DNA from 2 places in the Shewanella sp. Pdp11 genome. Region 1 is predicted to be linked to the other one. Evidence: predicted binding sites of a transcription regulator. Region 1 holds the regulator's gene; the other holds the start of a gene.
The links. The regulator sigma-54, encoded in region 1, starts transcription at its own class of promoters, with help from an activator protein. The targets are predictions, from matches to a motif close to GTTGGCACGNNNNTNGNNT.
Positions count from the first base shown of each region.

Region 2: AYJ58_RS09605 (YggN family protein) is a predicted target of sigma-54. The motif match lies at 7,865-7,883, and genes of this name have one in related genera.

Region 1 covers NZ_CP015194.1:1,394,506-1,410,717, forward strand. Annotated here, with positions in the region: gene AYJ58_RS06130 (molybdate ABC transporter substrate-binding protein) at 1-785, shown strand, start outside; gene mgtE (magnesium transporter) at 883-2,247, opposite strand; gene AYJ58_RS06140 (HPr family phosphocarrier protein) at 2,508-2,783, opposite strand; gene rapZ (RNase adapter RapZ) at 2,770-3,624, opposite strand; gene ptsN (PTS IIA-like nitrogen regulatory protein PtsN) at 3,621-4,064, opposite strand; gene hpf (ribosome hibernation promoting factor) at 4,067-4,354, opposite strand; gene AYJ58_RS06160 (RNA polymerase factor sigma-54) at 4,383-5,861, opposite strand; gene lptB (LPS export ABC transporter ATP-binding protein) at 5,969-6,700, opposite strand; gene lptA (lipopolysaccharide transport periplasmic protein LptA) at 6,697-7,251, opposite strand; gene lptC (LPS export ABC transporter periplasmic protein LptC) at 7,238-7,798, opposite strand; gene kdsC (3-deoxy-manno-octulosonate-8-phosphatase KdsC) at 7,795-8,346, opposite strand; gene AYJ58_RS06185 (KpsF/GutQ family sugar-phosphate isomerase) at 8,346-9,323, opposite strand; gene mlaF (phospholipid ABC transporter ATP-binding protein MlaF) at 9,967-10,785, shown strand; gene mlaE (lipid asymmetry maintenance ABC transporter permease subunit MlaE) at 10,782-11,567, shown strand; gene mlaD (outer membrane lipid asymmetry maintenance protein MlaD) at 11,624-12,097, shown strand; gene AYJ58_RS06205 (MlaC/ttg2D family ABC transporter substrate-binding protein) at 12,109-12,771, shown strand; gene AYJ58_RS06210 (STAS domain-containing protein) at 12,768-13,052, shown strand; gene AYJ58_RS06215 (BolA family protein) at 13,072-13,329, shown strand; gene murA (UDP-N-acetylglucosamine 1-carboxyvinyltransferase) at 13,339-14,598, shown strand; gene degS (outer membrane-stress sensor serine endopeptidase DegS) at 14,702-15,784, opposite strand; gene degQ (Do family serine endopeptidase DegQ) at 15,900-16,212, opposite strand, start outside.
Region 2 covers NZ_CP015194.1:2,155,319-2,171,530, forward strand. Annotated here, with positions in the region: gene AYJ58_RS09525 (DUF3833 domain-containing protein) at 1-134, shown strand, start outside; gene AYJ58_RS09530 (hypothetical protein) at 398-628, shown strand; gene AYJ58_RS09535 (DUF3634 family protein) at 725-1,069, opposite strand; gene AYJ58_RS09540 (hypothetical protein) at 1,223-1,408, shown strand; tRNA gene AYJ58_RS09545 (tRNA-Thr) at 1,666-1,741, opposite strand; tRNA gene AYJ58_RS09550 (tRNA-Phe) at 1,749-1,824, opposite strand; tRNA gene AYJ58_RS09560 (tRNA-Thr) at 2,393-2,468, opposite strand; tRNA gene AYJ58_RS09565 (tRNA-Phe) at 2,490-2,565, opposite strand; gene AYJ58_RS09570 (cytochrome b) at 2,955-3,506, shown strand; gene AYJ58_RS09575 (YceI family protein) at 3,511-4,086, shown strand; gene AYJ58_RS09580 (oxidative damage protection protein) at 4,174-4,452, opposite strand; gene mutY (A/G-specific adenine glycosylase) at 4,455-5,546, opposite strand; gene trmB (tRNA (guanosine(46)-N7)-methyltransferase TrmB) at 5,746-6,462, shown strand; gene AYJ58_RS09595 (YggL family protein) at 6,516-6,842, shown strand; gene glsB (glutaminase B) at 6,842-7,756, shown strand; gene AYJ58_RS09605 (YggN family protein) at 7,950-8,771, shown strand; gene AYJ58_RS09610 (LysR family transcriptional regulator) at 9,224-10,165, shown strand; gene AYJ58_RS09615 (DUF885 domain-containing protein) at 10,839-12,689, opposite strand; gene hemW (radical SAM family heme chaperone HemW) at 12,842-14,008, opposite strand; gene rdgB (RdgB/HAM1 family non-canonical purine NTP pyrophosphatase) at 14,008-14,625, opposite strand; gene AYJ58_RS09630 (DUF4426 domain-containing protein) at 14,765-15,199, opposite strand; gene yggU (DUF167 family protein YggU) at 15,325-15,624, opposite strand; gene AYJ58_RS09640 (YggT family protein) at 15,624-16,172, opposite strand.

The DNA of each region.
Region 1 (16,212 bases):
TGGCTGCTGTACAAGGAATGCCGATGAAAGCCGAAGTGACCACGGGCGCTGCGCAGATAGAATTGCGCGCCGCAGGCAGCTTAAAGGCTGCAATGAAGGATATTATTGCCGCTTATCAAGCACAGTCGCACACGAGTGTTGCTGCGCAATATGCACCTTCAGGTTTATTGTTAAAACGCATTCAAGAGGGCGAGAAAGTCGATATTTTTGCTTCGGCCAACATGAAACATCCGCAGGCGTTAGTGGATGCGGGTCAGGGTAAAGCAGTGCAAATGTTTGCCCGTAATCAACTCTGCGCGGTTGCCCAAGATAATGTCCAAGTGACGAGCGCAACGCTACTCGATACCTTGTTAGATCCTAAGGTCAAAGTTGGCACTTCAACCCCGAAAGCCGATCCGGCGGGGGATTATGCCTGGGCCGTTTTTGCTAAGGCAGAAGCGGTAAAACCCAATGCGAAAGCCGCGTTAGAGACCAAGGCATTGCAACTGACGGGAGGCCCTGAGAGTGCTAAACCGCCTAAAGATCGCAATCCCTATGGCTGGGTGATGGAAAACAAACAAGCAGATATCTTTTTAACCTATTGCACCAATGCTGTGCTGGCTAAACAAGAAGTGCCGAGTCTACAAATCATCGATTTACCGCAGGAACTCGCCGTGGGTGCCGACTATGGTTTATTGGTTTTGCAGGGCGCCAATGCTGCCGCTAAGCCGTTAGCTGAGTTTATTCTATCGGCAAAAGGCCAAGCGATTCTGAGTCGTTATGGTTTTCAACCTCCGGCAAAATAGCCTTATTTAGTTTTTCAGCGAGATAAAAAAACGGCATCCTTTTTGGTGCCGTTTTTGTTATCAACTCAAACTGTAAAAGCGTTAAAGAATTAGTGCGTTAGTGCATCAGGTAGAGCGTGGCTAATCCGAGGAAGGCGAACAGACCAACCACGTCAGTGACTGTGGTTAGCACCATGCCGCCCGCGAGGGCAGGATCGATTTTAAGGCGTTTTAAAATCAATGGAATACTCGCACCTGCAAGCCCTGCTACTGTCATGTTGATCAGCATGGCGCTACCAATTAAGCCCGCCAGTGCCATATCATCCTTCCACAGCAACACGGCGATAAAGACTAAAATTGACCACATCAAGCCATTGAGAAAACCAATCGATAGCTCTTTACCGATAAGCCAGCGGGCGTTGCTTTGGCCGATATGGCCTAAAGCAATACCACGGATCACGAGCGCTAAGGTTTGATTACCGGCCACACCGCCCATGCTAGGGACAATTGTCATCAAGATAGCGATGGTAGCAAATTGCTCGATAGTGCCTTCAAACATATTGCTGACCGAGGAGGCGAGTAGCGCGGCGAACAAGTTAATCGTGAGCCAGAGTGAGCGACGTAGGGTACTTTTTAGCACTGGGCCAAAAGTATCCTCGTCATCGTCCATCCCCGCCATCCCCATCATGGAGTGTTCGGCGTCTTCGCGGATAACATCGACCACGTCATCGATTGTGATCCGTCCTAGCAGCTTGCCATCGCCGTCAACGACGGGAGCAGATACCCAGTCATTACGTTCGAATTTCTGCGCGACTTCGCTGTCGGACATGCTCACAGGAATACTTTGGATATCGGGGTCCATGATGTGGCGAATTGTGGTGCTTGGCGCGCAGGTCAGCAGATCTGCCAGCCTGACACCGCCGAGCACTTTGTCCTGTTTATCGACCACATATAAGGTATCTGTGGTGTCTGGCAGGTTACCCCTTTGGCGAAGATAGCGCAGCACCACATCGATATTCACATCGGGTCTTAAGGTGACTGTATCTGTGTTCATCAAGCTGCCGGCGGTCTCATCGGGATAGGATAAGGCCTGTTCTACCCGCTGGCGGTTTTGTTCCGTCATCGACTGCAGCACTTGCTTGTAAACGGCATCGGGAAGACTACGTAGGATATAGGCCAGATCGTCGGTGTCCATGCTCGCCGTTGCCTTCGCAACCCGCTCAGGACTCATGCTGCGGATCAGCGGATCTTTAAGTTCTTCACTCAACTCATCGAGTATGTCGCCTATTTGTTCCTGATCGATAAGCTGCCACAGCACTTGTCTGGCGCTGGGTGGTGAGGATTCTAAGATCAGCGCGATATCAGAGGCGGCCATTTTTTGCAGCATGTTACGTACGTGCACAAACATGCCACTACTAAGCGCTTGGTTTAACTGGTCTAGACTATGTCCGGTGTGATCGTTTTCTGAATTATCTACGGGCATTTGTCCTCCATAGTTGTCCGCCACTGTGCGGCAAATTGGTTCGAGAGTGCGCTGCTTGGCGCAGGGCTGAGACTAGGCGGTTAAGACTAAGGTGAGTCGGCGGTAATGCTCGCTAGTGTAATCGCCTATGGTTCGTGCCGTCGAGCGACAAATGTGTCGCCAAGCTTTTGAAACGAGATGTGAACTGCACAAATACGCAGTGCTAAGTGTGATGTGTACTAATCTGAGTGCCTGTTTGAAACACTGAATATGAAATGAAACTAACAGGCTTCGTCAAACTTAGCGTCGATTAAGGCACAAATGGCATCCAGAGCGGGCTCAGCATCTGGGCCTTCGGCGATAAGTTTAATGGTTTTACCCATGCCAGTCTCAAGCATCAATAAGCCGAGTACGCTGGCGGCGGATGCCTGTTTATCACCTTGTATCAAGGTGATGCTTGCATCAAACTCGGATGCCAGTACCACGAGCTTTGTGGCGGCACGGGCATGTAATCCCAGTTTGTTACAGATGGTGATCTGACGTTCAAGCTTTGGCATTATTCAGCTCTCGATGGCGGGCATAAACCTTATGTTTACCGTTACTAAAGCGTTTAGCCAATTGCTCTGCGACGTAAACCGATCTGTGTTGCCCACCCGTGCAGCCAATCGCCACAGTTAAATAACTGCGATTGTTGCGCTCGAGGTGCGGCAGCCAAGTTTCTAGCAAATTCTCGATTTGCCAGATGAACTTATTGACCAGTGGTTGGCGATTTAAGAACTCAGCTACGGGCTCATCTAAGCCAGTTAATGGACGCAGCGCCAGTTCCCAGTGTGGGTTAGGCAGGAAGCGAACATCAAACATAAAGTCGGCTTCGGTGGGCATACCGTGCTTAAAGCCAAAGGACTCAAAGTTGATCACTAATTCTTTATCGACACTGCCGAGCAGAATTTGTCTCACTTGATCGCTTAAATCATAGATATTCAGGTTCGACGTATCTATGTAGTGATCGACCAGTTTTGACATAGGCTCGAGCAGTTTCCCTTCCCGTTTTATTGCTTCTTGTAAAGAGACTTGGCTCTTTGACAAAGGGTGCAAACGGCGAGTCTCGCTGTAACGCTTAAGCAGAATTTTATCGCTAGAATTGAGGAAGAAGCTCGTTAACTCAGTATCAGGAGGTAGGCTCGCGAGTTGTTTAACTAGAACCTTGTCCTGCTCTGGCATGTTACGCACGTCGACACTGATGGCGACGAGATCGTTACTGCCTTTGAGTTGCTCAAGCAAAGTGCCGATTAAGGGCAAGGGAAGGTTATCGACACAGTAATAGCCGAGATCTTCGAGTACCCTTAGGGCGACAGATTTACCTGAGCCTGAGCGGCCCGACACTATGACCAGTTTCATCCAGTGATTACCTGATAGAGTTCCGTTTCATCATGCGTCTTGCGTAATTGTTTTAATATTTGCTTGTCGCTCAGCTTTTCGGCCATGCAAGACAAGGTACTTAAGTGTTGCTGACATTGGTCAGCAGGCACCAGTAGTGCAAATAAAATATCAACAGGTTGCTTATCGATAGCATCGAATGCTATCGGCTCTTCACACTTAATGAGTATGGCAATGGGCTGATTTATATCGGTTAATCGACCATGTGGAATGGCGATGCCGTTCCCTATACCTGTGCTCCCCATCTTTTCGCGCGCCACTAGGCTTTCGAATATCTCTTGAGATGAGAGGGTCGGGTACTGGGCAGCGACTAAGTCGCTGATGAGTTCCAGTACCTTTTTCTTGCTGCCCGGAGTGGCGCAGGTAGTGCACTCCGGCCGCAGTATGGTACAAAGTTCCATTATTAGTGTTTTGTTAACTTCTCTTTGTGTTTAATAACCTGACGATCAAGCTTGTCAATCAGGGCGTCTATAGCGGCATACATGTCAGCATGCTCTGAAGTTGCAAAAACTTCACCACCGATAAGATTTATTCTCGCTTCGGCAATCTGTTGCATTTTCTCGACATTGAGCACAACGTGCACATTATTGATCTGTTCGAAATGGCGTTCAAGTTTTGAAAACTTTTCTTCTACATATGCGCGTAACGATTCGGTAATTTCGACATGGTGTCCACTCAGGTTTATTTGCATAGAAACGTCCTCCGATATCCACTGTAGGTTATAAACTTTTACGCTGATTAGAAGGCGGAATGAGCATAGCCTCTCGGTACTTCGCAATGGTTCTGCGGGCTACGTTGATCCCTTGTTCTGCCAGAAGTTGTGCCATCTTACTGTCGCTTAATGGTTTTTTCTGGTTTTCCGCTGCAACCAGTTTCTTAATGAAGGCTCTGATTGCTGTGGATGAGCACTCCCCACCATCGTCAGTTCCGACGTGGCTAGAGAAGAAGTATTTTAGTTCAAAAAGTCCCTTAGGGGTATGCATGTATTTTTGGGTGGTCACCCGTGAGATGGTGGACTCATGCATTTCTACCGCTTCGGCAATATCGTTAAGCACCATAGGTTTCATGGCTTCTTCACCGTATTCGAAGAAACCTTGCTGATATTGCACTATGCAATTCGCAACTTTAAGTAAAGTGTCGTTACGGCTTTCTAGGCTTTTGATAAACCATTTAGCCTCTTGCAGATGGCCACGAATAAATTGGCTATCGGCTTGGTTTTTAGTACTGCGCGCCATCGATGCATAATGTTGATTTACATTGATTTTTGGCATGCAGTCTGGGTTCAGTTCAACCACCCAGCGGCCATTCTTCTTCGACACAGACACATCTGGGATGACGTATTCGTCATCGTTGGGCGTAATCAATAAACCTGGGCGGGGATTGAGGGTTTGGATAAGCGCGATGCCGTCCCTTAACTCATCCTCTTTTAATTTAGTCTTACGCATCAACAATCTAAAATCGCGCGCGGCGATCAGATCTAAATGATCTTTGATCAACATGCGGGCATTTTCGAGGTGTGGAGTGTCAGCGGCGAAATGCGACAGTTGGATCAGCAGGCACTCGCTTAAATCGCGGGCGGCCACACCAATGGGATCAAAATGTTGAATGCGCTTGAGTACGGCTTCAACTTCGTCAAGCTCAACTTCAGGATTGCCCATGGCTTCGAGAATTTCTTCAGTGCTTTGAGTGAGATAGCCTTGATCGTCGATGGCATCAATAATGGCGGTGGCAATGGCTAAATCGGTTTCAGAAAACGGCGTGAGGTTTTTTTGCCATTCTAAGTGCTCATACAAGCCTTCACTGGTCTCACCTTGGAAGGGCATATCATCTTCACGACTGCCGCCGGGGCCAGAATTAGGGGAGGCAGTGAACACTTCATCCCAGGTGGTGTCCATGGGGAGCTCGTCGGGCATGGATTCTTTGGTTAAGGACTCTGCCGTGTCTATTGTGGAGCTGTCTTTCTCAGGCGGCAGAGTGCTCGATTCACTGAAATCCGTATCGGAAAGCGTTTGGTTTACAGGGTCTTTAGTGGCGTCGAATTGATCCTCTTCCAGCTCGAGAAGGGGATTAGAATCTAAGGCTTGCTGGATCTCTTGCTGCAGTTCTAATGACGACAGTTGCAACAGACGAATGGCCTGTTGTAATTGTGGCGTCATGGTTAACTGTTGACCCAGTTTGAGCTGGAGTGACGCTTTCATGTTACCGCTGATCCCTACGTTATTATTGTTGGATGAGGTCGCTTGTTATCATCTTGAGTGGAGCACAATGCTGGCACAAATTGCCTTCATTGGCTCCGCTTGATTAACTATAGCCTGAATTGTTCACCTAAGTACACAGCCCTAACTTGCTGATTGTCTAAGATCTCTGCAGGTGTTCCTTCGGCAATCAGGTTTCCGTGACTCACAATATAGGCATGTTCACACACATCTAATGTCTCGCGAACATTATGGTCGGTGATCAACACGCCAAGGCCTCGACTTTTGAGCTGTTCGATAATCTTTTTGATGTCGATAACTGAAATCGGATCGACACCCGCAAAGGGTTCATCGAGCAAAATGAACTTAGGATTTGCTGCTAACGCCCGTGCAATTTCGACACGGCGACGTTCGCCCCCCGACAATGACATGCCTTGGCTGTCACGGATGTGGGTGATGTGGAATTCTTCGAGCAGATGCTCGAGTTGTTCTTCCCTTTGCTCTTTCTTCAATTCTTTGCGCGTTTGCAGTACGGCCATGATGTTGTCATGGACGGTCAGCTTACGGAAGATACTGGCTTCCTGCGGCAAGTAACCTATGCCTTTGCGGGCGCGCAGGTGCATAGGATCCGCGGTTAAATCATCATCGTCGATAAAGATGTGGCCTTTATCGCTTTTAACCAGACCGACGACCATGTAAAAGGTGGTGGTTTTACCCGCACCGTTTGGGCCGAGTAGTCCAACAACTTGACCTGTCTTTACCGTTAGACTGACGTCTTTAACCACTTGGCGACTCTTATAACTCTTCGCCAGATTTTGTGCTCTTAGGGTGATTTGGGTCATTTAGAGTCCTGCTTTTTCACAGGTTTATCCGCTGGCGCGTCAGGTTTGGCATCATCTTGATAGTTTTCTGGCTGAATAATAGTGATCACGCGATCGTCACCACTACCTGTGCTCTCAGCAATCAATTTTTGCTGGATAATGTTATAGCGGATCACATTACCCGTCACTTGGCTACCCGCTTGATCTAACGAAGCTTGGCCTTTCAGTGTCAGGGTACGGCTTGCCATATCGTAACGAATTTCTTTCGCGCTCGCCGAGGCTGGACGGCCATCGTCTAACACTTGGTTGTAAGTTGCGGGGTTACCAGTGGCCACTAAAATTTTGCTATTTTCACCTTCGGCAGAAAATGCACGCAGTTCATTTGCTTGGATTTTTATCGAGCCTTGGGTAACTTCCACCGGACCAAAGAAGATGATCTGGTTGTTCTTGATATCTGCCGTTTGGCTCACTGCTTTGATTTTAACTTCCTGCTTTAGGTCGTCGACTTTAGCAAAGGCGCTCATGCTCATTATTAGCATTAGGCTGGCAAGTAATACGTTATTTTGCTTCATATGTTCCTACTACCTGACTGGTCAATTTCACTTCTTGCGCGTTGAGGTCGGCATAAAGGCCTTGGCCTTGAATATTAAAATCTTTCCCTGTGACGTAAATGGTACGGTCAGAGGTCATTATCATAGTATTGAGATCGAGTTCCAGATAACTGGTGGACAAGGTCTGGATCGGTTCTTCTGCGCTAATGGCATCAATAATAACATTGTTTTCGAGTACAACCTTGCCCGTTTCCTTGTTTAGCTTGCCCTGATCTGCACTGAGTTGCCATTGTGCTTTACCTTGGTCTGGATAAACAAGATAAACAGGTTGAGTAAAGAAAGTTTGATTCGTTGAATCATAATGTTCCATGTTTTTCGCCGTCACACGGCTATTGACTAGCCCTTGTTCATTGAACTCAACACTGCGCAGATCTTCAACGATGAAATCTGGGGTATTTTGATCTTTTACTCGGTTATCGGTATCACCGCTGTGTTTGTTCTGCACTTGCCAGTAAAGCGCTAGTGCGGTTCCAAAAAAAGCGATAATTGCGAGTGTCACACGACTCATATACTCATTCCATGGGCCGAAGTGAATTTATTTTGACTGAGTAGCAACAGATCTGTGAGTTCACGCAGTGCACCGTGCCCGCCATTGAGCGTAGTGACAAAGTGGGCGTGCTGACGCACATAGGGATGACCATCGGCCACACTGACCGCTAAACCGACGACATTCATCACGGGTAAATCGACAATATCATCACCGATATACGCTACTTCTTCCGGGGTGACACCATAGAGTGCGAGCAATGCTTCATAGGGCTCGAACTTATTATCTACGCCTTGGTAAATATGGGTAACCCCAAGGGCTGTCATACGGTTTTCAACGATTTTGGATTGACGTCCAGTGATAACGGCGAGATTAAAACCGCTGGTGAGTAGCGAGCGCACACCATAGCCGTCGCGTGTGTGGAAGGCTTTTAGCTCTTCGCCGCTATTGCTTAAGTAGATACGGCCGTCGGAAAACACTCCATCGACGTCACAAATCAACAGTTTAATCTTTTGCGCGCGTTGCCACACATCATCACTGATTGGGCCGTAAAATCCTTGCTGTGGCATTAAATGACTCCTGCTTTAACCATGTCTAGCATGTTAAGAGCGCCGATAGGATGGCGGTCTTTATCGATAACAATTAATCCGTTGATGTTTTTGGAATCCATCACTTGCAGCGCTTGGGCGGCCAATACATTATCCGTGATGGTCACGCAGTTACGGGTCATCACATCGGCGATGGGCGTTGTACGCAGATTCACTTCGGCATCGATAACGCGGCGTAAATCACCATCGGTGAAGATACCGACCAGTTTGCGCTGATCATCGATAATCGCCGTCATGCCTAAGCCTTTCTTGGAAATTTCGTACAGGGCTTCTGTGATGCAAATATCGTGGTTAACGAGCGGTAAGTCATCACCGCTGTGCATCACATCGCAGACTTTTAACAATAATTTACGCCCTAACGCGCCGCCTGGATGAGACATAGCAAAATCATCACGGGTAAAGCCTTTGGCTTGTAGCAGCGCAATGGCAATGGCATCGCCCATGACTAAGGTCGCTGTGGTGCTTGATGTTGGAGCGAGTCCCAGTGGGCAAGCCTCTTCTGGAACTTCAATACATAAATGTACTTTAGCTAAGCGTGCCATGTTCGATTCGGGTTTGCCTGTTACCGCAATAACGGGTACGCCCATACGTTGGATGACGGGCATTAAGGTGAGGATTTCGCTCGACTCACCTGAATTTGAAATCGCTAAAATCACATCGTTATCGGCTAATACACCGAGATCACCGTGGCTGGCTTCACCCGGATGCACAAAAAATGCGGGCGTTCCTGTGCTGGCGAGGGTGGCAGAAATCTTATTGCCGATATGGCCCGACTTGCCCATGCCCATGACAATCACTTTGCCTGTACAGTTGAGGATCAACTCGCAAGCTTCTGCAAATTCAGCCGAATCAACATATTGATAAAGATTGTCTAGGGCTGACTTTTCAATGTCGATAACTTTACAGCCCCATTGGCGCAGTTGTGATTTGTCTACCATGTCTATCTCTCTTTTTGCATTGTCTTTGTCGCCCCATGATGGGATTGGAATAGCACAATTTGGTACGCGATAAAGATGATATGTAATAGGCTTTCTGCCAAGTTTTAGTTTGTTTTCAGACGATTTAGCTTATGTCTCGTTGTGGTGAGTTTCCTAAAACAACAAAACAATTGCGGCAGGCTAGAGTGATTGATCTGACTCGTCAAGTTCAGCTGCGGCAGCTATGCATGCACAATAACCCGTTAAGCAACTGAAGGCCTTGAGCAATATCATCGTCTTTGTCGTTTATTTCAATGGATTTATCCCGTATCGCAGTGGAGATTACCGCACGGGATGCCTCGATTTCACACTCGTGTATCGACTTATCACACCTTAAAAGTGGACGAAGAGCGAGCTAAGTGCGAACGAATTAGCCAATATTGCCAATTCTGCAACTAGGTTGAAAACATTAAGTAACATTTTACCTATGCAGAGTGAAAACTTAGGGCGCATTTTCGCTGTAAATGAGGCAAATTGAAAGTATCACTGGGCGATAGTGTCGATTCGGTTGTAGGTTAAAGCGCAATTACGTACAATTTGCGGCTCTTCGATTGGTCAGTCTAGGAAGACTAGGATCACCTCTTTGCAAATGTCGGAATCAAGCATGACTCAAGAACAAACGCCGTTGGTTGAGATCCGTAATTTGGGGTTTAGCCGCGGTCAGCGTGTGATATATGAAGATATTAGCCTGTCCATTCCAAGGGGCAAGGTGACGGCGATCATGGGGCCGAGCGGCATAGGCAAAACGACCCTGTTAAAGTTGATCGGCGGACAATTAACGCCTGACCACGGGCAAGTGTTATTCGACGGTCACGATATCCATGGCGTGAGTCGCAATGAATTATTTAGTCTGCGTAAGCGGATGAGCATGCTGTTTCAAAGTGGCGCGCTGTTTACTGACATTAATGTGTTCGATAACGTGGCGTTTGCGCTGCGCGAACATTCTGGTCTGCCAGAAGACATTATTCGCACTATCGTGCTGATGAAGCTTGAAGCCGTAGGCTTGCGTGGCGCCGCCCAGATGATGCCAAGTGAGTTATCCGGTGGTATGCAACGCCGCGCAGCATTGGCCAGAGCCATAGCGCTTGAGCCTGAAATGGTGATGTACGATGAGCCTTTTGCCGGCCAAGATCCAATCTCTATGGGCGTGTTAGTGAAGCTTATTCGTGAGTTATCGGATGCGCTCAATTTGACCTCCATAGTAGTGTCCCACGATGTGGATGAAGTCCTCGGCATTGCCGATTATGTGTATGTGGTGGCCGACAAAAAAGTTATTGCCTACGGTACGCCAGAAGAATTGAAATACGCCGACAATCCACAGCTTAAACAGTTTATTCAAGGCGCGCCCGATGGCCCTGTGCCGTTCCATTATCCGGCGAATGATTACCAACAAGAATTGATGGCAAAAGGAGTTGGCAAGTGAAGTTAATAGACAGTATTGCCGACTTGGGCCGCAGCGCAATTGAGTTAGTGCTCGGTTTTGGCCGCGCAGGTCTTATGTTGTGGGGGGCGATTTTTCGCTGGCCACGGGTGCGCAAAGGTTTTCCATTATTAGTGCGCCAGATTTATGTGGTCGGCGTGCAATCTATGGTGATTATTTTAGTCTCAGGGCTTTTTATCGGCATGGTGTTGGCGCTACAAGGCTACAACATCTTAGTCGGTTTTGGCACCGAAGAAAGCTTAGGCCCTATGGTGGCGCTCAGTTTACTGCGTGAGTTAGGGCCCGTGGTTACCGCACTTTTGTTTGCGGGACGTGCGGGTTCTGCCTTAACCGCTGAAATTGGTTTGATGAAGAGTACCGAGCAGCTCTCGAGTTTAGAGATGATGGCTATCGACCCATTAAGGCAGATTATTGCACCGCGCTTTTGGGCGGGGGTGATCAGTATGCCATTACTGGCGTTAATGTTTACCGCTGTGGGTATATATGGCGGTCACATAGTCGGCGTGGAATGGAAAGGAATCGATAGCGGGGCGTTTTGGTCGATTCTGCAGGCGTCGGTCGAGTGGCGTCAGGACATAGTTAACTGCTTGATCAAGAGTGGTGTGTTTGCCGTAGTGGTCACTTGGATTGCGTTATATCGCGGTTATCAAGTGATCCCAAATCCGGAAGGTATCAGCCGTGCAACGACTCAAACTGTGGTTCAGTCGAGTCTCGCTGTATTGGCATTAGATTTTTTACTGACAGCCCTGATGTTTGGCCGCTAACGGAACACTGCGGATTTCGACACAGGTAAGATGGATTAACAGAGTGGTAGCTGAACATGTTGACACGAAAAATTGAATTATTAGTGGGTGTGTTTCTTTTAACGGGATTGGCCGCTTTTTTGGTCTTAGTCTTTAACGTTGCCAATATTGAAGTGAAAAGCAGCGATAGCACTTACACCATAAAAGCCAATTTCACCAATATTGGTGGCTTGAAGGTGCGTTCGCCCGTCAAGGTTGGCGGTGTCGTGGTTGGCCGCGTCAGTGGCATAGATTTAGACCCCGTTAAGTTAGTGGCTGTGGTCACCTTAGTGATGGACAAGCGTTACGATAAATTTCCAGAAACCAGTAGTTTAGCCATTTTGACTTCGGGTTTGTTGGGCGAGCAATTCTTAGGGTTAACACCGGGTTTTGTCGATGATGATGTCAGTATGCTGAAAGATGGCGATAAGATTGATGATACGCGCTCGGCATTAGTGTTGGAGGAACTGATTGGTCAGTTCTTATATAGTATGGGTTCGAAAGACAAATAGGGGTTACCGCTATGTTTAAAAACTTATCTCGTTTTTTATTGCCGTTAGTGATGGTTTTAGGGACAACGAGCGCTGTCGCCGCCGATGTGGTTGTCGATACGACAGATCCGTATGCCATGGTGAAAGCCGTTGCTAATAAAACCTTCGATCGTTTTCATAAAGATAAAGCGTTAATTGATGCAAATTCAGACCATTTAAAGGTAATCGTTCGTGAAGAACTGATGCCTTATGTCGATTATAAATATGCCTCTTACAAAGTCTTAGGCCAATATCTTAAGGATTCAACCGAAGACCAACGTAATCGTTTTGTCGATGCCTTTGAAGGTTATTTAGTGTCGACCTATGCCCAAGCCTTTACTGAGTACACCAATCAAAAAGTGGAATTTTCACCTGGGGTTGATTTCAGCAAAGAGAAAATGGTGGATGTGAACGTGCAGATCATCGAAGCCGGTCGTCCGCCAATTAAACTGTTGTTTAAGGCTCGCCGTTTGAAAGATGACTCATGGAAGGCATTTGATTTAGTCGCCGAAGGTGTGAGCTTACTGTCTTCTAAGCAGTCGGAAATCTCTAATCTAATTCGCCAACAGGGTATCGATCCTGTGATTAAGATGCTTGAAGATCGCACCAAAGAAAAAGTGGTCATGAAGGCTAAATCAGGGAAGTCACAGTCGTGATTGAATTTGTGCAACAGGGCACAGTTTGCCATCTCAAAGGGCGCATAACCCAAGCCGATGTCATTACACTTTGGCCGCAGCGGCAACAACTGCTGAGCGAGTCAACCCAGATATTGTCTTTGTCTGGGCTCGAATACAGTGATAGCGCTGGCATGGCATTTTTGCTGGCGTTAGTGCGTGAACATGGCAGCCAACTTGAATTACGTTCTGCCTCACCACAACTTAAAAAACTCATCGATTTATATGATTTACATGCCTTCTTTACCGAAGAAGTGCATTGATAATAGGGTAATAGATTTCATGGAATGCAGCTTAATCGAACAGATTTTACGTGATGCGTTAGGGCTTGAAGAAGTTCACGCTAGCTCAGATGGTAGCCATTATAAAGTGATCGCAGTAGGCGAATGCTTCGATGGTATGAGCCGAGTCAAACAGCAACAAGCCATTTATGCACCGTTGACGGCACACATTGCCAGCGGTGAATTACATGCATTAACGATCAAAACTTTCACGTCGACTCAATGGAAACGCGAAAAAGTTTTCAACATGCCTAGCTAGTGAGGAAAAGTGGATAAACTAACAATTCAGGCAAGCCCCCCGCTTGCCGGTGATGTGATTATTTCGGGTGCTAAAAATGCAGCTTTGCCTATTCTGATGGCGGGTGTATTGGCTGAAACCGATTTTGTGGTTTCTAACGTGCCCAATCTGCGTGATGTGAGTACGAGCTGTAAATTATTACGCTGTCTCGGCGCTGAAGTGACTGAACTCGGTGATGGACAGATCCGCATTTCTACCACTAATCTGAATGAGTTTTGCGCTCCCTACGATCTCGTGAAAACCATGCGCGCTTCTATCTTGATCTTAGGGCCGTTATTGGCGCGTTATGGTACCGCAGATGTGTCATTGCCTGGCGGCTGTGCCATTGGCGCAAGACCAGTTAACTTACACTTACATGGCCTCGAAATGATGGGTGCCAAGATTGAAGTGAAAGAAGGCTATATTAAAGCCCGTGTTGATGGACGTCTTAAGGGCGCACACATTTTCATGGACATGGTAAGTGTTGGTGCCACCGAAAACTTGCTGATGGCTGCGGCGTTGGCCGATGGCGAAACCGTGATTGAAAATGCGGCTCGCGAACCTGAAGTGATCGATCTCGCTAATTGCTTAATTGCCATGGGCGCAAAAATCACCGGCGTAGGCAGTGCGACACTGCGTATTCAAGGGGTTGAGCGTTTACAGGGCTGTCATTACCGAGTTATGCCAGACCGTATCGAAACCGGTTCATTTTTGGTGGCCGCTGCGGTAACCCGTGGTCGCATCCGTTGCTTAAAAGCCGATCCTGCGTCATTAGAGTCTGTTATCGCGAAACTTGAAGATGCGGGCGCTAAGATCACTACAGGTGAAGATTGGATTGAGCTTGATATGCAAGGTAAGCGTCCAAAGGCGGTCAATATCAAGACGGCACCTTATCCCGGTTTTCCGACGGATATGCAGGCGCAGTTCTGCGTGCTCAACGCCTTAGCGCAAGGCACGGCTACTATTACCGAGACTATCTTCGAAAACCGCTTTATGCATGTGCCTGAGCTTATCCGTATGGGCGCAACCATGGAGCTTGAGGGGAATACCTGTATTATCCAAGGGATTGAGTCCTTGAGTGGTGCGCAGGTGATGGCGACGGATTTACGTGCGTCAGCGAGTCTGGTGATTGCGGGCTTAGTGGCCGATGGCAAGACGATTGTTGATCGTATCTATCACTTAGACCGCGGTTACGAGCATATTGAGAATAAGTTCCAAGGTTTAGGCGCGCAGGTTGTGCGTACTCAGTAACGAGTTATTTAGCTAGGCCTGAGAGATTAAAATCTCGACCCATTAAAAAACCAGCTTAAAAGCTGGTTTTTTGTTGTCTGCGTACGCAATGATGGGTGCCGCTCTAGTTATCGACCACAACCTTCTCATCGATAATCACGGGCAACTCCTGTTGTTTACCTTGGCGTATCACAGTCATCATCACTTTCTTACCCGGTGTGGTTTCTGCGATGCGATCCATCAGCATTTCAACGCCTGGCACATCTTCACCGTCGTATTTAATAATCACATCCCTTGGCATTAGCTGGGCACGCGCTGCAGGGCCATTAGGGTCGACACCCATAATGACCACACCTTTTAGATCGGGCAGATTGAGAATTTGTGCAATGACAGGGTTGATAGGTTCACCTGAAATACCCAAAGCACCACGGATAACGCGGCCATTCTTAATCAACTTGCCCATAATGCTGTGGGCCAATTTAATCGGGATAGCGAAGTTAATCCCATGGCCGCCGCCTTCTTCACCCACTTGGAATGCCGCGGTATTAATACCAATAAGGCTGCCGTTGGTGTCAATCAGTGCGCCGCCCGAGTTACCGGCATTAATCGCCGCGTCGGTTTGTAAGAAGTCTAAGTAACCTGAACTTAAGCCGTTACGGCCTGTGGCACTGATAATGCCTTGGGTAATGGTTTGACCCAAATTGTAGGGATTACCAATGGCGAGTACGACATCACCAACTTGAGGCGGACTGTCGAGGTTAACGGGGACAATCGGTAAGTTATCGCCTTCAATTTTAAGTACCGATAAATCGGTTTCTGGATCGAAGCCAACCACTTCTGAGGTAAATTTACGTCCATCTTGCAGGGCGACAACAATTTCGTCGGCCTTTTTAATAACATGATAATTCGTAAGAATATAGCCTTCTTTGCTCATTATCACCCCAGAACCTAGCCCTTGTAGCGAACCCGAGTTAAGCGGGCGATTTTGATCTATGCTGAGGCTATAAATGTTAACAACGGCAGGGGCTGCGCGGCGGACCGCCTTGGCAAAGGAGAGCTCGACTGTGTTGTTGGCTCGGGTTTGTAGCAGACTATTACCGAGGGATTGGTTATCGAAATAACGTGTCACCAATAAAAACATGGCCGCCATGATAAGGCCGAAAAGGGTGGCTTTACCGAGATATAACAGAGTGTCTTTTATCGTCATGGCAGGATGGATCTAGAAAAAGGTGAGTTAGATTAACATGTTTAATCGATGTAAGCATAGGGAACCTAAGCTCCCTATGCTTATCTGTGGCAGAAAAAATGGCCTATTTAGCCGATTAACGTAGGACTAAATATAACATGCTCTTATCACGCATTATCTTCAGTGCAACGGCACCTTCTTGATCTTTAAGTTGTGCTTTCAGTGTCTTAAGATCTTTAATCGCAGTGCGGTTAATACCGACAATCACGTCTCCTTTTTGTAAGCCACTCATGGCCGCAGGTGAGCCTTGTGCTACATCAGTAATTTCAATGCCCTTAGATGAGTTTTCTAAGGACGCACCTTGCAGCATAGGATGCACGGCACCAGCCGCTGTTTCACTGGTTTGGCTCGCTTCGCCTAAGGTCACTTTAACGGTTTTCTTATCACCG
Region 2 (16,212 bases), 760 kb from region 1:
TCGATGGTGAGGAATACCAAGTGCATTTCGACGATTGGATGTTCTTAGTGAATGATAATACCATTATAAATCAGAGTGATATTATTAAGTTTGGCATCACAGTGGCTAAAGTCACTTTAGTTATTCAAAAATAGTCTCAGCAATTTTTAGTTAAGTTAGCTTAACTATGTTTGTGCTTGCTTGTCATGGATTCACTCTGTTGATTAAGGCTTAAGTTGGCTTAAACAGTATAGCTTGGCTAATAATCACTTTTTGTCTGCACTAAAGTATCTAACTTAAACCAAAGTGTCAGCTAGGCACTTTTGCTAGCGGCATAAAGTGATAAATATGATAGTTACTTATATGTAACTCATTGTTTATTATTTTAATTATTCCAAGTTTAAGTTGGTGTAGATAAATGATTAAAAAACACTTAGTTCTATGGTGTGCCTTGTTGAGTTTGTCGTTAACTGCTTGTTCATCCTTTGACGTTGTGTTTGAGGAACAAGCTGAAACAAAAGCTGACCCTCATCAACCTGCCAGCGATCCTATGGTGCAAGATAATGAACGCCGTATTCGAGATGCGAGGGCAGATGGTCGTTTAGAATCCGATTTTTTAAAACCTAGGTACCCGGTTAAGTTTAAATAAGAAGAGTGCTTTAGGGACGTCCTGCAACCTCAATACTTAGCCTTCAACAAGCATTGTGGGTTAAGTATTGAGGTTGCTAGGGAAAAGGGCGAAGAGCTAACCTGCTTGACGACTGTTATCTATCGATTTTTTGTCATAATATTCAAACGGAAATACATTACGGATCCTTTGCTTCACATTGTCACTCACGTTGGCAGAAATATGTAAGCGTACATCTCCTGATTTTTCAGCCCTAACAGTACAGGTCAGTTTTTCAGCTTTAGCAATGTGGCGGCATTCCCGCTCGAAGCGCTCTGGGATTTTGCCTTTATGCTGAGTCATGCGGCCATCTTTAAAATGCATTTCAAAAATAGTTAGACCTTTCTTGCCACCAAATATGAGTTTGTAAACGAGAAAAATACCAATAGCGACAAAAATGAGTTTGAAAATATTGGCTGTCATAACGCCCCCTATCTTATGTTTATAGGACAAAGATACTCCTGAGCGACTTGTTTTAACAGTGCGCTAACACGCAATTTTGAATTGGCAATAAAATCAATCCAGCCTAGACTTAACTGGCGAAGGAAAAGTAATCCCTCAGTTAAGGAAAACGCCATGTACTTATCAAATGCAGATCGTTGGTCATTATTGTGTAAGAAGCAAATTGATGTAATTGAAAAACTTTCTACACAATTTCCCGAGAGAAAAGCACATCTTAGTGAACTCACTCAAGGGTGGCGCCATGTTCAACATCAAGTTCAAGCCGGTGATAGGCCTATGCCACTCGAGCTAATCAAATAAGTGCGAGCAGCTTGATCTGATAGTTTGTATAAGAGCCTAAAGTCACTCAATGAGTGGCTTTTTTATTGTGTGAGTATTGATGTTCTGTTTATGCAATTTATCGAGTACTTGAGTAAGGTGCGGGTCGCTAGTGAGTACTTTTAGGCCAAGCAAAACGCAAGCTGCTGGTGTTGACGTGAGTCAGTGGTGCTTTGCACTGAACACTTCGAATTTCAGATACAAAAAAACCACTCGTTTGAGTGGTTTCGTTGTTTATATGGTGCCGGCACCAAGAGTCGAACTCGGGACCTACTGATTACAAGTCAGTTGCTCTACCAACTGAGCTATGCCGGCTAAATTGTGGTGCCCGAACCCGGAATCGAACCAGGGACACGAGGATTTTCAATCCTCTGCTCTACCGACTGAGCTATTCGGGCAACTAACTAAGCGTTAGTTAACTACTTCAAACTAAGTCGTAAAGACCTTGTTCGTTCGAAGTGCGCGTATAATATAGTGCTCGCTTTGGCTGTGCAAGCCCTTTTTAAATGACTGATTAACTATTAAACAAAAATCGAACATTTATTTGATTCTTCCACTTTTCTCATATTGAGTCGCTGAAAGTTTCAGCATTTTAGTGACGTTAGTGCTTCCTTTGGATTGATAAGGTTAATTTCAGTACTCGTTTAATCTGTGTTTTAAGAAAGAACATTAACGCTTAAGGCATGCAATGTATGCGAAGGGGAGGGCAATATCGTCTGATGATGAAGTTTAGTGAGTGTCACGGTACTTTTATCGACAGCAGATTTTGGTAGATAAGTTTGTCTGTAATTATGATGTTGAACTGGCATGAGTTGAAGGGCCAAAAGTCAGTCTCAAAACCAACCGGTATTATCGAGAGTAAGTCAGTTGCGCTTTGTACTAAACACTTCAAATTTCAGATACAAATTTCAAATACAAAAAACAGATACAAAAAAGCCACTCGTTTGAGTGGCTTCGTTGTTTATATGGTGCCGGCACCAAGAGTCGAACTCGGGACCTACTGATTACAAGTCAGTTGCTCTACCAACTGAGCTATGCCGGCTAAATTATTACTGCAAAATAATGGTGCCCGAACCCGGAATCGAACCAGGGACACGAGGATTTTCAATCCTCTGCTCTACCGACTGAGCTATTCGGGCAACTAAACTAAGCGTTAGTTAACTACTTTGAACTCGTTGGCTGAGCCGTCTCGTTCGAAGTGCGGCTATATTAGCTAGGGAGTTTCACCTCTGCAAGTGCTTTTTCCCAATAAATAACTCGTTCGGCGGTTTAATGTGCATCTTGCTTGTTTTTTATCTCTTATTCAGCGGATTCAGGTCAATTTCATTCGTTGACTGTAGTTTTCAAGTCAGAAGGATACTGATGTTTACTATAGATTTATGCTCATAAATCCTAGTTTCCTGCTTACTTTCTAAAATTTAGAAAGATATGAGCGATTTTTACTGATTTTAGTTTTTAAAATTAGACTTATGATAATGAATATTATTTCATGGATGGCATGAAGAAAGCGCGAGTACGGAGTTACAGTATGTTTCGAAATAGTAAGTTTGCCTATGGGATAACCGCAATTGTGACTCATTGGCTGAGTGCGATCGTCGTCATTGGGTTGTTTGCGGTAGGTGTGTGGATGGTGGAGTTAACCTACTACAGCGCGTGGTACAAGACAGCGCCACATCTACATAAGAGCGTCGGGATTTTACTCTTGGCAGTGACGTTATTCCGCTTGTTGTGGCGCTTAGTGAATCCTAAGCCCGTACCAGAGGCGAATCATAAGCCTTGGGAGAGGCTGGCTGCTCATATTGCGCATTTAGCTATTTATGTATTGCTGCTGGTGATCATGTGTGCCGGCATTCTTATTTCAACGGCAGAAGGCCGTGGAATTATGGTGTTTGACTGGTTTGAACTACCAGGATTTGGACCTTTTTTTGAAAACCAAGCTGATATAGCAGGCGATATCCACCAATACGCAGCTTATAGCTTAATCGCACTCGTGGTAATCCACGCTGCAGGTGCGTTAAAGCATCACTTTATCGATAAAGACGCAACTTTACTCAAAATGATTAAATTTAATCGAGGATAATACAATGAAAAAGCAACTGTTAAGCGCACTGATTGGTGCATATCTATTGGCTCCGATGGCGGCTTCAGCGGCGGACTATGTCATTGACCGTGAAGGAGCACATGCCTCTATTACTTTCAAAGTGAGTCACTTAGGTTATAGCTATGTCGTTGGTCGCTTTAATGATTTTAGCGGTGACTTTAGCTATGACGCGGCTAAACCCACTGCGGCTAAAGTGAATGTGAAAGTAAATACGCTTAGTGTGGATTCAAACCACGCCGAGCGTGACAAGCATATTCGTAGCGCCGATTTCCTAAACACGAGTAAGTTTGCGCAAGCGACGTTTACCTCAACCACAGTTGAAGATAAAGGTAATGGCGACTTAGTGATTAACGGCAACTTAACCTTAAATGGTGTCACTAAGCCATTAGCGATCAATGCCCATGCCGTGGGTGAAGGTCAAGATCCTTGGGGTGGCTATCGTGCAGGTTTTACGGGCACAACCACCTTTGCGATGAAAGATTTCGGTATCAAAATGGATTTAGGCCCAGCATCAAGCCATGTTGAGTTAGATCTTGTGGTTGAAGGCGTGCGTAAGTAACGCTCAGTTATTCTTCACGAGATGAATAAACAAAAAGCGCCGAAAGGCGCTTTTTTGTAAGCTTTGTCGTTAAGTTAACGACAAGAATTAATCTTGGTCTTTTTCAGGCACAAAACCTTCAATTTCTACTTCTTTACCTTCAAAGAGGAAAGAGGTCATTTGTTCTTCAAGAAACTTACGATCATCAACATTCATCATGTTGAGTTTCTTTTCGTTAATCAGCATGGTTTGCTTTTTTTGCCATAGGCCCCAAGCTTCTTTGCTGATGTTATCAAAAATGCGCTTACCTAAATCACCTGGATACAGTTGAAAGTCTAGGCCGTCGGCTTCTTTATTTAAATATACGCAATTGACTGTACGCGCCATGATTATTCCTTACTGACTGCGGATTGAACGAGTGATCCCAAATTGGCTAGCACGCGCTCGGTGGCGGCGGCGAGTCCCACTTTGGAAGGATGACTTATGTTATACCAGAGAGACTGGTTTTGTTCCATGACAGCGCCCACGCTCTCTTTATTGCCGTGGGTGTTATCTAAATTAAGCATCATGGGCTGAATATCTAAATGGAAGTGGCTAAACGTGTGCCTAAAGCCAGTTAGCCATTCGAGTGGCTGCGCAGCAAACCCTTGCTCTTCGAGGTGGGTTTCAAGTGCGGCTTGGGTGGCAAACTCAGGGAAACACCAAAGTCCGCCCCAAATTCCCGCTGGCGGACGTTTAGCTAAAAACACTTGATTGTCTTGCATTAGCACTAACATCCACGCCGCTTTGGTTGGTATGGTTTTTTTAGGCTTTTTGCCGGGGAAATCGGTTTGTCTGCCAATCAACTGAGCTTTGCAATCAATCGCCACTGGGCAAGCGGCGCAGTTAGGTTTACTACGAGTGCAAATACTGGCGCCGATATCCATCATGGCTTGATTATATTTCTGAATATCTTGCTGCGGCGTATACGTGTCAGTTAGCTGCCAAAGCTGCGCTTCGACCGTTTTTTGCCCCGGCCAACCTGCTATGGCGCCGTGTCTTGCTAACACGCGTTTGACGTTACCGTCGAGGATCGGGTGATGTTGCCCAAGTGACAGTGACAATACCGCGCCTGCTGTTGAGCGACCAATGCCAGGCAGTGCAAGTACTTGCTCAAAATCCGTTGGAAATAATCCCTGATAATTGTCGCGGATCATCTTGGCTGCTTTATGCAGATTACGCGCTCTAGCGTAATACCCAAGGCCAGTCCAATGATGCAACACCTCATCATCTGGCGCGTTAGCAAGTGCTAACACATTGGGGAAACGCGCCATAAATTTAAGGTAATAGGGAATTACAGTCGCAACCTGAGTTTGTTGCAGCATGATTTCAGAAACCCATACGCTATATGGGGTTTTATCTTGCTGCCAAGGGAGGGTTTTACGACCGTGATTGTCGTACCAAGAGACGATACGTGTAGCGAAGGAGGCTGTAGATTTCATCGGCGCAGTGTAGCGGCAGTTATCTTCTTAGACAAGCTCAAAGACAAGTGGATAAGGGCTAAAAAGCCGAAAATCACAGCTAAATTCGCACTCTCAAATAATCTTGGTATACTTTCGCCCCATTAGTGCTTGCACTGTATGTTGAACTTTGGATAATGCCCTTCTTTTATGATGGTGCTGTCCACTAGACGAGGCAAAAATGAGCGAAGTCACTACCGCTGAATTTAATGAAGAAGGCAAGTATCTGCGTAAGATCAGAAGCTTTGTCCTAAGAGAAGGTCGCTTAACTAAAGGCCAAGCCCAAGCTATTGAAAGCCAGTGGCCAACAATGGGGTTAGATTACAGCCCAACGCCATTGGTTCTGAGCGACGTTTTTGGCCGTGAAGCCGATACTGTGCTGGAAATTGGCTTTGGCATGGGCGCCTCTTTAGTGCAAATGGCTAAAGACGCACCAGAGCAAAATTTTATTGGTATTGAAGTGCATAAACCGGGTGTCGGTTCTTGCTTAAGCGATGCCGCCATCGCGGGTGTGACTAATTTACGTGTGTATCATCATGATGCCATGGAAGTATTAGAACATGCGATTGCCGACGGTTCATTAGCCCGAGTGCAATTGTTTTTCCCCGATCCTTGGCATAAGAAACGTCATCATAAGCGTCGTATCGTACAAGCTGAATTTGCTGAACTGATCCGCCGCAAGCTAAAAATTGGCGGCGTGTTCCATATGGCAACCGATTGGGAAGAATACAGCGAGCATATGTTGGAAGTGATGCAGGCGGCTCCTGGTTATAAAAACCAGTCGAGTGACGGCACTGTGGTGCCACGTCCTGATCATCGCCCACTGACAAAGTTTGAAGCCCGCGGCCATAGATTGGGTCACGGTGTATGGGATCTGATGTTTGAGCGTATCGCTTAATCTAGATATTTCAATTGATTAATTAGTTTTTTAACACAACGGGGAAAGTCACTATGGCAACTAATCGTAGCCGTCGTTTACGTAAGAAAATGCGCGTTGATGAATTCCAAGAGTTAGGTTTTGATATGGCTTGGACTTTTGATGCATCAGTATCTGAAGCCGATATCGATGCAACTGTAGATAAATTCATCGATGAAGTGATTGAAACCCGTAAGTTAGGTTTCCATGGCGGCGGTCACATCGAATGGGAAGGCATCATCGCAACCCAAACGATCGGCAAATGTACCGAAGAAGATATTGCTGCAGTTAAGGCATTCTGGGCGAACCAAAAAGTTTCTCAGGTTGAAGTTAGCGAACTGTACGACATTTGGTGGGGTTAATGCCCGAGTTGGCATTACTTGAGGAAGTGGTCGAGAAAGTTCGACCCTTGCTCGGCCAAGGAAAGGTTGCAGATTACATCCCCGCACTGGCCAGCGTTGATGCTGGCAAATTAGGCATTGCCGTCACAACCGTTGATGGTGAAACCTTAGGTGCGGGCGATTACCTTGAGCCGTTTTCGATTCAAAGTATCTCCAAAGTTTTCAGCTTAACCTTAGCGTTAACTTTATATGAAGAAGCCGAAATTTGGAGCCGAGTTGGCAAAGAACCTTCGGGCCATTCATTCAACTCTTTAGTACAAGTCGAGTTAGAACGTGGCAAGCCGCGCAACCCATTTATCAATGCTGGCGCGTTAGTGATTGCTGACTTATTGCAGAGTCGTTTAGGTGCGCCTAAACACAGAATGCTCGAGTTAGTCAGGCAACTAAGCCAAAACGATAAGGTTAGTTTCGACAAACAAGTGGCCGACTCAGAATATCAGCACAGTGCGCGCAATGCGGCGATTGCTTATTTGATGAAGTCCTTTGGTAATTTTCAAGGCGATGTTGATACTGTGCTGCGCACCTATTTTCATTACTGCGCCTTAAAGATGAATTGTGCTGACTTGTCTAAGGCCATGTTGTACTTGGCTAATCGCGGCAAAAGCATAACGGGGACTGAGCTTATCTCTCAGGTGCAAACTCGGCAGCTTAATGCCCTGTTGGCGACCTCGGGCCTATACGATGGAGCGGGTGAGTTTGCCTATCGTGTTGGTATGCCAGGTAAAAGTGGCGTTGGTGGCGGCATCATTGCTGTTATTCCTGGGGAACTGTCGATTTGTGTTTGGTCGCCAGAACTCGATGGCAATGGCAATTCGCTTGCTGGCACTGCCATGCTTGAGCACTTAAGTCAGCGTCTTGGCCGATCTATTTTCTAGCTTTACCTCTCGTTTTTATTAGCACTATCAGACTAAAAGTTAGCGAATTTCGCTAATGACCTTTTAGTGCTAACTTTCCTAAATTCAACATAATCATATTGTTATAAAGTTGGCACGTCTCCTGCTAATCTCCTACTATAAGCTATTCAGTAGTTTAGGTTTATCGAATTATTCAGATTAAAGGACGAACAACATGAAATTAAATAAGCTATTAACTGGATTCGCATTATCCGGGGTGATTCTAGGGACATCTGGCCTACAGTTGGCGCAAGCGCAAACCGAGCCTAACGTCGATGATCGCTGTGAAGTCTCTTTAAATTATGACGTTATGGTTGAGCCTAAAAAATTAGTCATGAGCGAGAAGGGCACCGAAAAGTATCGCATCGAAGTCGATAAGTTATTTGTTGAAGGCAAACAAGTAAACTTAACCGATAAGCAAAGAAAGTTAGTGACTCAATACGCCGATGAAGTGTCGACGCAAGTGCCTGAAGTGATTGAAGTCGTGAACGAGGCCGTCGCATTAGCGTCCCAAGCGGTGAGCATGGCGTTAACCCCTTTAATGGGCGATGCGGCCGGTGCTAAATTCGATGAAATGATGGCAGGTGTCCAAAAGCGCGTTGATTCAGTGGCCTACCGTCATGGCGATAGCTTCTATCTCGGTGCGACGGAAGACTCAATTCAGAACACCTTTAACGACGAATTCGAGCAGGAAATGGAGCAAATTGTTCAGAACTCAGTGGGCACCATTATGATGACCATAGGTGGCCAAATCATGTCGGGTGACGGTGATAGTTTTGAAGCCAAGATGGATGCCTTCTCCAAAAAAATGGACAACTTAGGCCAAGATATTGAGCAACAAATTGAGAGTCAATCTAAGGGACTGGAAGCTAAAGCTGACCGTTTGTGCGACCGATTTGAAAATCTGTTAGTGCTTGAAAATCAATTACGCCAAGAGGTACCAGAACTCGCGCCTTATGCGTTGACACAAAACTCAACCAAGGAACTGCGTGAATAGTTCTTGTTAATCGTCCTTGCTGATAGTTTTTGTGAATAGCCCTGAGTTTTAACTGCAATAACTTCTATCTCCTTGTGCATGAGTCAAATTTGAATGCTACGCCCCTAGTCAATTTATCGCCTAGGGGCTTTTTTGTTGGCTAATGTTTAATTGAGGCGAAAACTCTTATGGCTAAGTCGATGTGGCTTGTAGGCTTGGCTTGCAGCGATTTAGTTCGGAATGTTACAGTCTAAAGACGAATATTTGGTATACTCTTAAAATATAATTAAAAGCTGGCATATCAGTCAGATATAACACCCTACTTTAGTGGACTTTTTCGGTCTAAATCTCTGCGTTATATCACTTTAATGCGAGATATCAATGCTATGGTTATTTTAAAGCGATGATTACGCTAACCACTGCTACTCACCGAAAGTTAATATCATTGTCGTAAACAGCTTAAGGCGACTTCCATGTTAGAACTGTTAGAACCTATTGCGATTTTTACTCATGTGGCCAGAGCTGGTAGTTTTAGTGCCGCCGCAAGAAGGCTTGGGATCTCTAAGTCTAAGGTCAGTACACAAGTCGCCGATCTTGAGCATAGACTTGGTGTTCAATTAATCCAACGTACCACCCGTAGCTTAAGCCTGACTGAAGCAGGGCATTTGCTGTATCTGCAAGGTGAAGAACTGCTGCGTGACGCTGAACAAGCGATAGCCAGCGTGCATAACTTAAATGATGCGACCCGCGGTGTGCTCAAGGTGGGGATTTCCCAATCCTTTGGGGTGATGCATATCATTCCTGCGCTGCCATCCTTTATGGCAAAACATCCTGAGCTTGAGCTACAAGTGAGCTTACTGGACCATAAAGTAGATGTAGTGAGTGAAGGCTTAGATTTATTGTTAACTATGTCGGAGCAATTACCGCTTGGCATGGTTGCTAGACCTCTGATGAAGTGCCAATTCCTGTTAGTTGCTTCTCCAGGCTATATTGCTCAACATGGCGAACCAACTCGACCTGAGCAGTTAGTTGACCACAATTGTTTGGTCTATCAAGGCGAGTGGCACGAGCATAGCATGTGGCAATTTAAGAAGGGTGATGATTACTGTGAAATTGGCGTATCGGGCAATTTCAGGGTAGATAACGCGCCAGCATTAAAATCTGCTGCAATCAGTGGTCTTGGGGTTGTGTATCTTGCAAGTTATCTGATGGAAGATGAAATTGCCAAGGGAACATTAGTGCCTTTACTGAAGGATTGGCAATTGACCCACCATCTGCCATTGCAGGCGGTTTATCCCCGTCGTAAGCACTTAGCACCTAAGGTCAGTTCTTTTATCGAGTTCATCAAAGATCACATAGGAACGCCGCCGTATTGGGATGCGCCCTATGTCGAATTATTCAGTAAACGTCAGTAAAATAGGAAACATTGTTCTCAAAACCAATTCTATGTGATTTCAAATTAATCAAGCACTTTTATTGGCATTTAAAATCAATGCTTTAGGTTGAGTTGGTGAGTACATTTGCTGATGATTTTTTAGGGTGTTCTAAAGCACTTTTTTATAACATCCTTGAACTCTGTTCTTAATTGAATACAATGGTAACAGTTGATTCGGAATGACCTGAGTCCTATACGTTTATTGGAAATGACCCCTTTCAATTTTTGTGTACAGGTCGGCATTAATGCAGTTTTGGATCACAGCCAACAGAAGTTTGAGAACTAAAACAATGTTGGCTCTTTAAACCATCATCCTAGTTTTTGGTTTACCTCAGCCTTATCGCTGAGGTAATTTTTTATTGATGGTTTGTGCAGCCTTGGGCAAGCGTTTTGTCTCCCTGTACCCTAAAGTCGCAACTGTGTGTTAAGTGATGTGAAGGCGAGTGCTAAAGCATAAATTAATACAACAAATATAGTGACCCACAGTGAGAAGGGTTCTGTTATCTAACGGGATAATGGTACCAATAAAAAAGCCACTTTCGAGTGGCTTTTTTATTGGGCGTAGCTTAAGACTTTCATCGATGTCGCTTTAGTCGTGAAGCAGGTTAACAATGCTTCACGGCTAGGCATTAAGGCATTAAAACATCAGGGTATTAGGCCTTCTTCTTGCTGGCTATCCAGAGATCGACTTGTTGCTCTAACACATCCAGCGGTAATGCGCCGTTAGCAAGTACTAGCGTATGGAAGTCGCGGATATCAAATTGACTGCCAAGCTGTTGTTCTGCTTTATGTCTGAGTTCCAGCAGCTTAATCATGCCCACTTTATAGGCTGTCGCTTGCGATGGCATAACGATATGGCGTTCAACCATTTTCACCGCATCCGATTTAGCATTGGGCGTATTATCCACGTAATAGGCAATGCCTTGCTCGCGGGTCCACTTTTTAGCGTGGATACCAGTATCAACGACTAAGCGACATGCACGCCATAGCTCCATTGCTAGACGACCAAAGTCAGAATAGGGATCGGCGTAGAGTCCCATTTCTTTCGGGAAAGATTCGCTATATAAACCCCAGCCCTCGATATACGCGGTATAGCCACCAAACTTGCGGAACTTAGGAATATTTTGCAGCTCTTGGGAAATGGCTATCTGCATATGATGACCCGGAATACCTTCGTGGTAAGCCAGTGCCTCCATTTGGTATTTCGGCATGGCTTTCATGTCATACAGATTCGCGTAATAACTGCCGGGTCGAGAACCATCCGGGGCTGGTTGTTCATAGAAGGCTTTACCCGCAGATTTTTCCCTAAAGGCTTCAACCTGTTTGACTATCATGGCGGCCTTAGGTTTTACTTTGAACACTTCATCCAAGCGCGATTTCATGTTGTCGATGAGCTTAGTCGCCTCTGCTAAATAAGCGGCTTTACCTTCGGCGGTATTGGGGTAGTAGAACTGGGGATCGTCACGCATAAAGCTAAAGAATTGCTGTAAATCGCCTTTAAAATTGACCTTCTTCATGATGGCGCGCATTTCGTTGTGGATACGTTCCACTTCAGAAAGCCCTAAGTCATGGATTTGATCGGCGCTCATGTTTGTCGTAGTAGTACGAGCTAAGGCATTGTTGTAGAAGGCTGCGCCATTAGGGAGTTTCCACGCTCCATCACGGTCGTCAGCTTTGGCCGCTAACGTTTTTATATAATCGATGAGCTTGTTGTAGGCGGGCTCGACTTGAGTCACTAGTGCTTGCTCAGCTTGCTTTATTAACGCTTGCTTCTCTGTTTCTTGAATCGCTAATGCGTTCACTTTACGGCGAAAATCTGCGAGTAACGCGCTGTCGTCGCCCTTATCAAAAGGCGCACCTTTGATGATGTTTTGGCTGTCTGAAATCACATAGGCGAATACAAACTTAGGCGCGATAATGCCTTTGTCTGCGCGGACTTCTAATACTGTCTGTAATTGACTTAAACGTTTTGGCACGCCATTTAAGCGGCTGATATAGGCCTTAGCATCGCTAACATCTGTGATTTGATGTTGGTTAATTAAGAAGGAGGCTATCATAGAGTGGCCGCCATACATCTGATTCACAGGGTAATTATGATAGCGCCATTGGTCATCTTCGATGTCATTTTGCAGATTTTGTTTGAGTAAGGTGAGGCTGAGGTTTGTTTGTGGATCGAGTTTTGCCGCATCAATAAGATTGACCTGTGCCAGTTGTTTTTTTGTGCGCGCTAGGGCTTTATCATCGGCGGTATCACCCAGTTCATCCCATTTATCATAGTCTTGCTTGATCCCCATATAAGTCTGCGAAATGGGGCTCGCCATGATGTTTTCCATGAAGATGGTTTCGAACAACGCATTGGCTTTGTCTGATTCGGTTTGCACCACTGCATTCATAGGTTCACTTGCACTGTGTAAGGCTGGCGAGCTTGATGCTGCATATGCGGGAATGGTCAGCAGGGCTGAAAGGGTTAGTGCGACTAAGCTGATTTTAGTTTTTATTGGCATGATCAGGCTTCCTAGATTGAGTTGCATCAATTCTAAAGAAGCGGAACAAGAATGTATGGATATTAGTGTTAGAAAATGTGTTAGCAGTAATAGTATTAAACTGCACTATTTAAAGCTAACACATTATTTATAGAGATATTTTAACGGCTAGCTCAGCAAAATTGTGTCAGTAAATCATTAACAAACATGTGACCTTTACTGGTTAATTGCCAATGTTCAGCGGATTCTGTCAGTAAACCGCGCTGTTTGGCTTTTTCCATTCCTTCGGACAATGTGTCTCTGTGTTGTCCTGTGCGCAGTTCAAATTCTTGCTTAGGAATAGGTGTCATCAGGCGCAGGCGATTCATTAAATATTCAAGTGCGCGATCTTCCTCTGCAACTTCAATCGATTCGAAGGTGTAGTTGTGGGCACTTAGATATCCCTTGGGATGTTTAATTTTTACCGTGCGTATGATGCGGTTTTCTTCCGGCAAGGTCACCTTACCGTGGGCGCCACAGCCTATGCCTAGATAATCACCAAACTGCCAGTAGTTGAGATTGTGCCTACATTGGTAACCAGGTTTTGCGTAGGCAGATATTTCGTATTGCTCATACCCTAATGCGGCCAGCTTTTGTTGACCTTGCTCATAGATATGCCAGAGCGCTTCGTCATCGGGCAGCTGCGGCGGTTTTGAGTGGAATAGGGTGTTGGGCTCAATTGTTAACTGATACCAAGACAGGTGGGGCGGATTGAGCGCCGCTGCCGTGTCGATATCAGACATGGCTTCAGCAAAACTTTGGTTCGGTAATCCATGCATTAAATCAAGGTTGAAACTTAAGTATCCCGCTTGACTGGCTTTTTGGGCGGCGACTTGCGCCTCGTTTTGATCGTGAATACGTCCAAGTAAGTTGAGCTTATCCTTAGAAAAACTCTGCACACCGATAGATAAACGGGTAACACCTGCTGCACGATAGGCACTAAAGTCATCGTGTTCCAAGGTGCCAGGGTTGGCTTCCATGGTGATTTCGATATTGTCACTAAAGGGGATTAGCGCATTAGCACCATCGAGTATGCGTTTGATTTGCAAAGCATCGAATAAGGATGGTGTGCCACCACCGATAAAGATGGTATGGATCTGCCGCCCTTGGACCAGATGTAAATCTTGGCGTAAGTCTTCTAATAGCGCATCAACATAAGCCTCCTGTGGCAGCTCACCATTTTGACCATGGGAGTTAAAGTCGCAGTAAGGACACTTTTGTACGCACCAAGGAATATGGATATACAGACTGAGTGGCGGCAGTTCGAGCTTCATCGCAGTAGTCACGGCAGTTGACGACATTATTGTGCATTCCCGCCAGTTAACACGCCTTGGGCTTGCATGGCGGCGATGAGTTGCACTAGGGCTTTACCACGATGGCTTAAGGCATTTTTCTCGTTGCTGCTCAGCTGTGCCGCGCTACATTGATAATTTTCAGGGATAAAAATCGGATCGTAACCATGGCCATTGTCGCCACTTTGGTTAAAGTCGATTTGGCCTTCCCATGCGGCTTGGCAAATAATTGGGGTAGGATCTTTAGCGTGGCGCATATATACCAGCACACATTGGAATCTTGCACTGCGAGGTGCTGGCTGATCTTTTAATGTCTCAAGTAGTTTCAATACGTTGTCTTGATCTTTGGCATTTTCGCCCGCGTAACGCGCTGAATAAATGCCGGGAGCGCCTTGGAGTAAATCCACTTCTAAACCCGAATCATCGGCAATGGCGGCAAGTCCAGTGATTTCTGCGGCGTGTCTGGCTTTGATAATGGCATTTTCGACAAAAGTAGTGCCCGTTTCGGCCACTTCGCTGACATTAAATTGGCTCTGTGGCAGTACAGTGACACCGTAGCTGGCGAGCATTTGATCGAATTCGGCGAGTTTGCCTTTGTTGCCACTGGCGAGGACGATTTGTTGCATGGAACACCTATATCATTGGGGCGACTTATACTGCGGCAATGATACCCAAGCTGAGGGCTAAAGGACAGGAAAAGGGCGGGACGGTACTGACTTGTACCGTCCCAAGTGGGCTTATGTCTTGCGGTAATCTCAGCTTGGCTTATTCGACGTAGAATTTTTGCTTGAACTGCAAGTTGGTATTTAATTGATTACCATGCTTGATCGCGATATTGAAGTTGATCTCCTGATCATCGCGGTAAGGAACTTCGGCAATATAATAAATCGCATCACCTTCGCGGATCTTTTTGAAGGTTAAGTTGATTCGAGCATCTAATAAGTTATTGGCGACACCAGTAATTTCAACGGGTACTGCGGGCTTATTCGCTTCGCTAATATCTAATACGGCAATATTGATAATGCCTGTATAGCTACTGCGTTGAATGCCATAGGATTTAGCTATGCTAGGCGTTAAAAATGTACTGCCAAGTGCCATGTAGTGAATGTCAAAATTGCCGACAGTTTCTTTTTGCTCTGCGTTTGCAACACCGCAAAGGCTAGCGGTGAGGGCTAATACAGCCAGAATATTACGGAACATGATGGGATACCTCATATTAGGGAATGTTTGAGTATAGGTCGCTGTGACTATTGTTTATCTGTTTATCGATAAATTAACCACATTCAACGAAATTTGTTGGTTTTCGGCCTTTCAACAGCATTAGCTCAGTTAGTTTGTCCCATCAGCTCAGTAATGACGCTTGGGATGATCTTTGGGTCAATCACGCGGATTTGTTTATGCCTGCCAAGTTCACCTTTCATTATATGAATGTCGCTCTTTGGCACTTTAAAAGTCTTTGCTAAATACTTGCTTAAATGGGCATTGGCCTTACCGTCGATAGGCGGCGCAGTGATGGCGACTTTTAGCTCATCACCGTGCAGTCCTACAATTTGATCACGGCTGGCCTTAGGCTGAATGTAGAGATTAAGCAGCAAGTCACCTTGCTGCAAAGTCACTGCACTCATTAGATCACAGCCCAATAAGGAACATATTGAGCAAGTAACATATTGAGGAAATTCATACCTATAATCACTAACATCACAGATAAATCTAAGCCTCCAATTGGCGGTATGATACGGCGGATTGGGGCTAATACAGGTTCAGTTAACTGACCCATGATCATCACAATTGGGTTATAACCTTGGTTAAACCAACTTAATATTGCGCGTATCAACAGCATCCAAAACAGTAAGACCCCCGCTTTCTTGACCACAGACACAACGGCAAACATTAAAAACAGCATTATGTCTATGCCGCCGCCTGCAATCAGGCTTATCAGTAGTACTTTGACCATCACGACCAGCAATGCGAGGACGAATGATGCGGTATCAAACCGTCCTAAGGAAGGCAGAATACGGCGCATTGGTGCGATGAGCGGGTGAGTCGCTTTGACAATAAACTGACTGAAAGGATTATAAAAATCAGCCCTTGCCAGCTGTAGCCAAATCCGCAAAATCACCACCATCAAATACAAGTCGAATAGTGTGGTGATTAAAAAGGTAAATGCATTCATCGAGATTTCTACCTATTAAATAAAGTCTGAAATAAAAAAC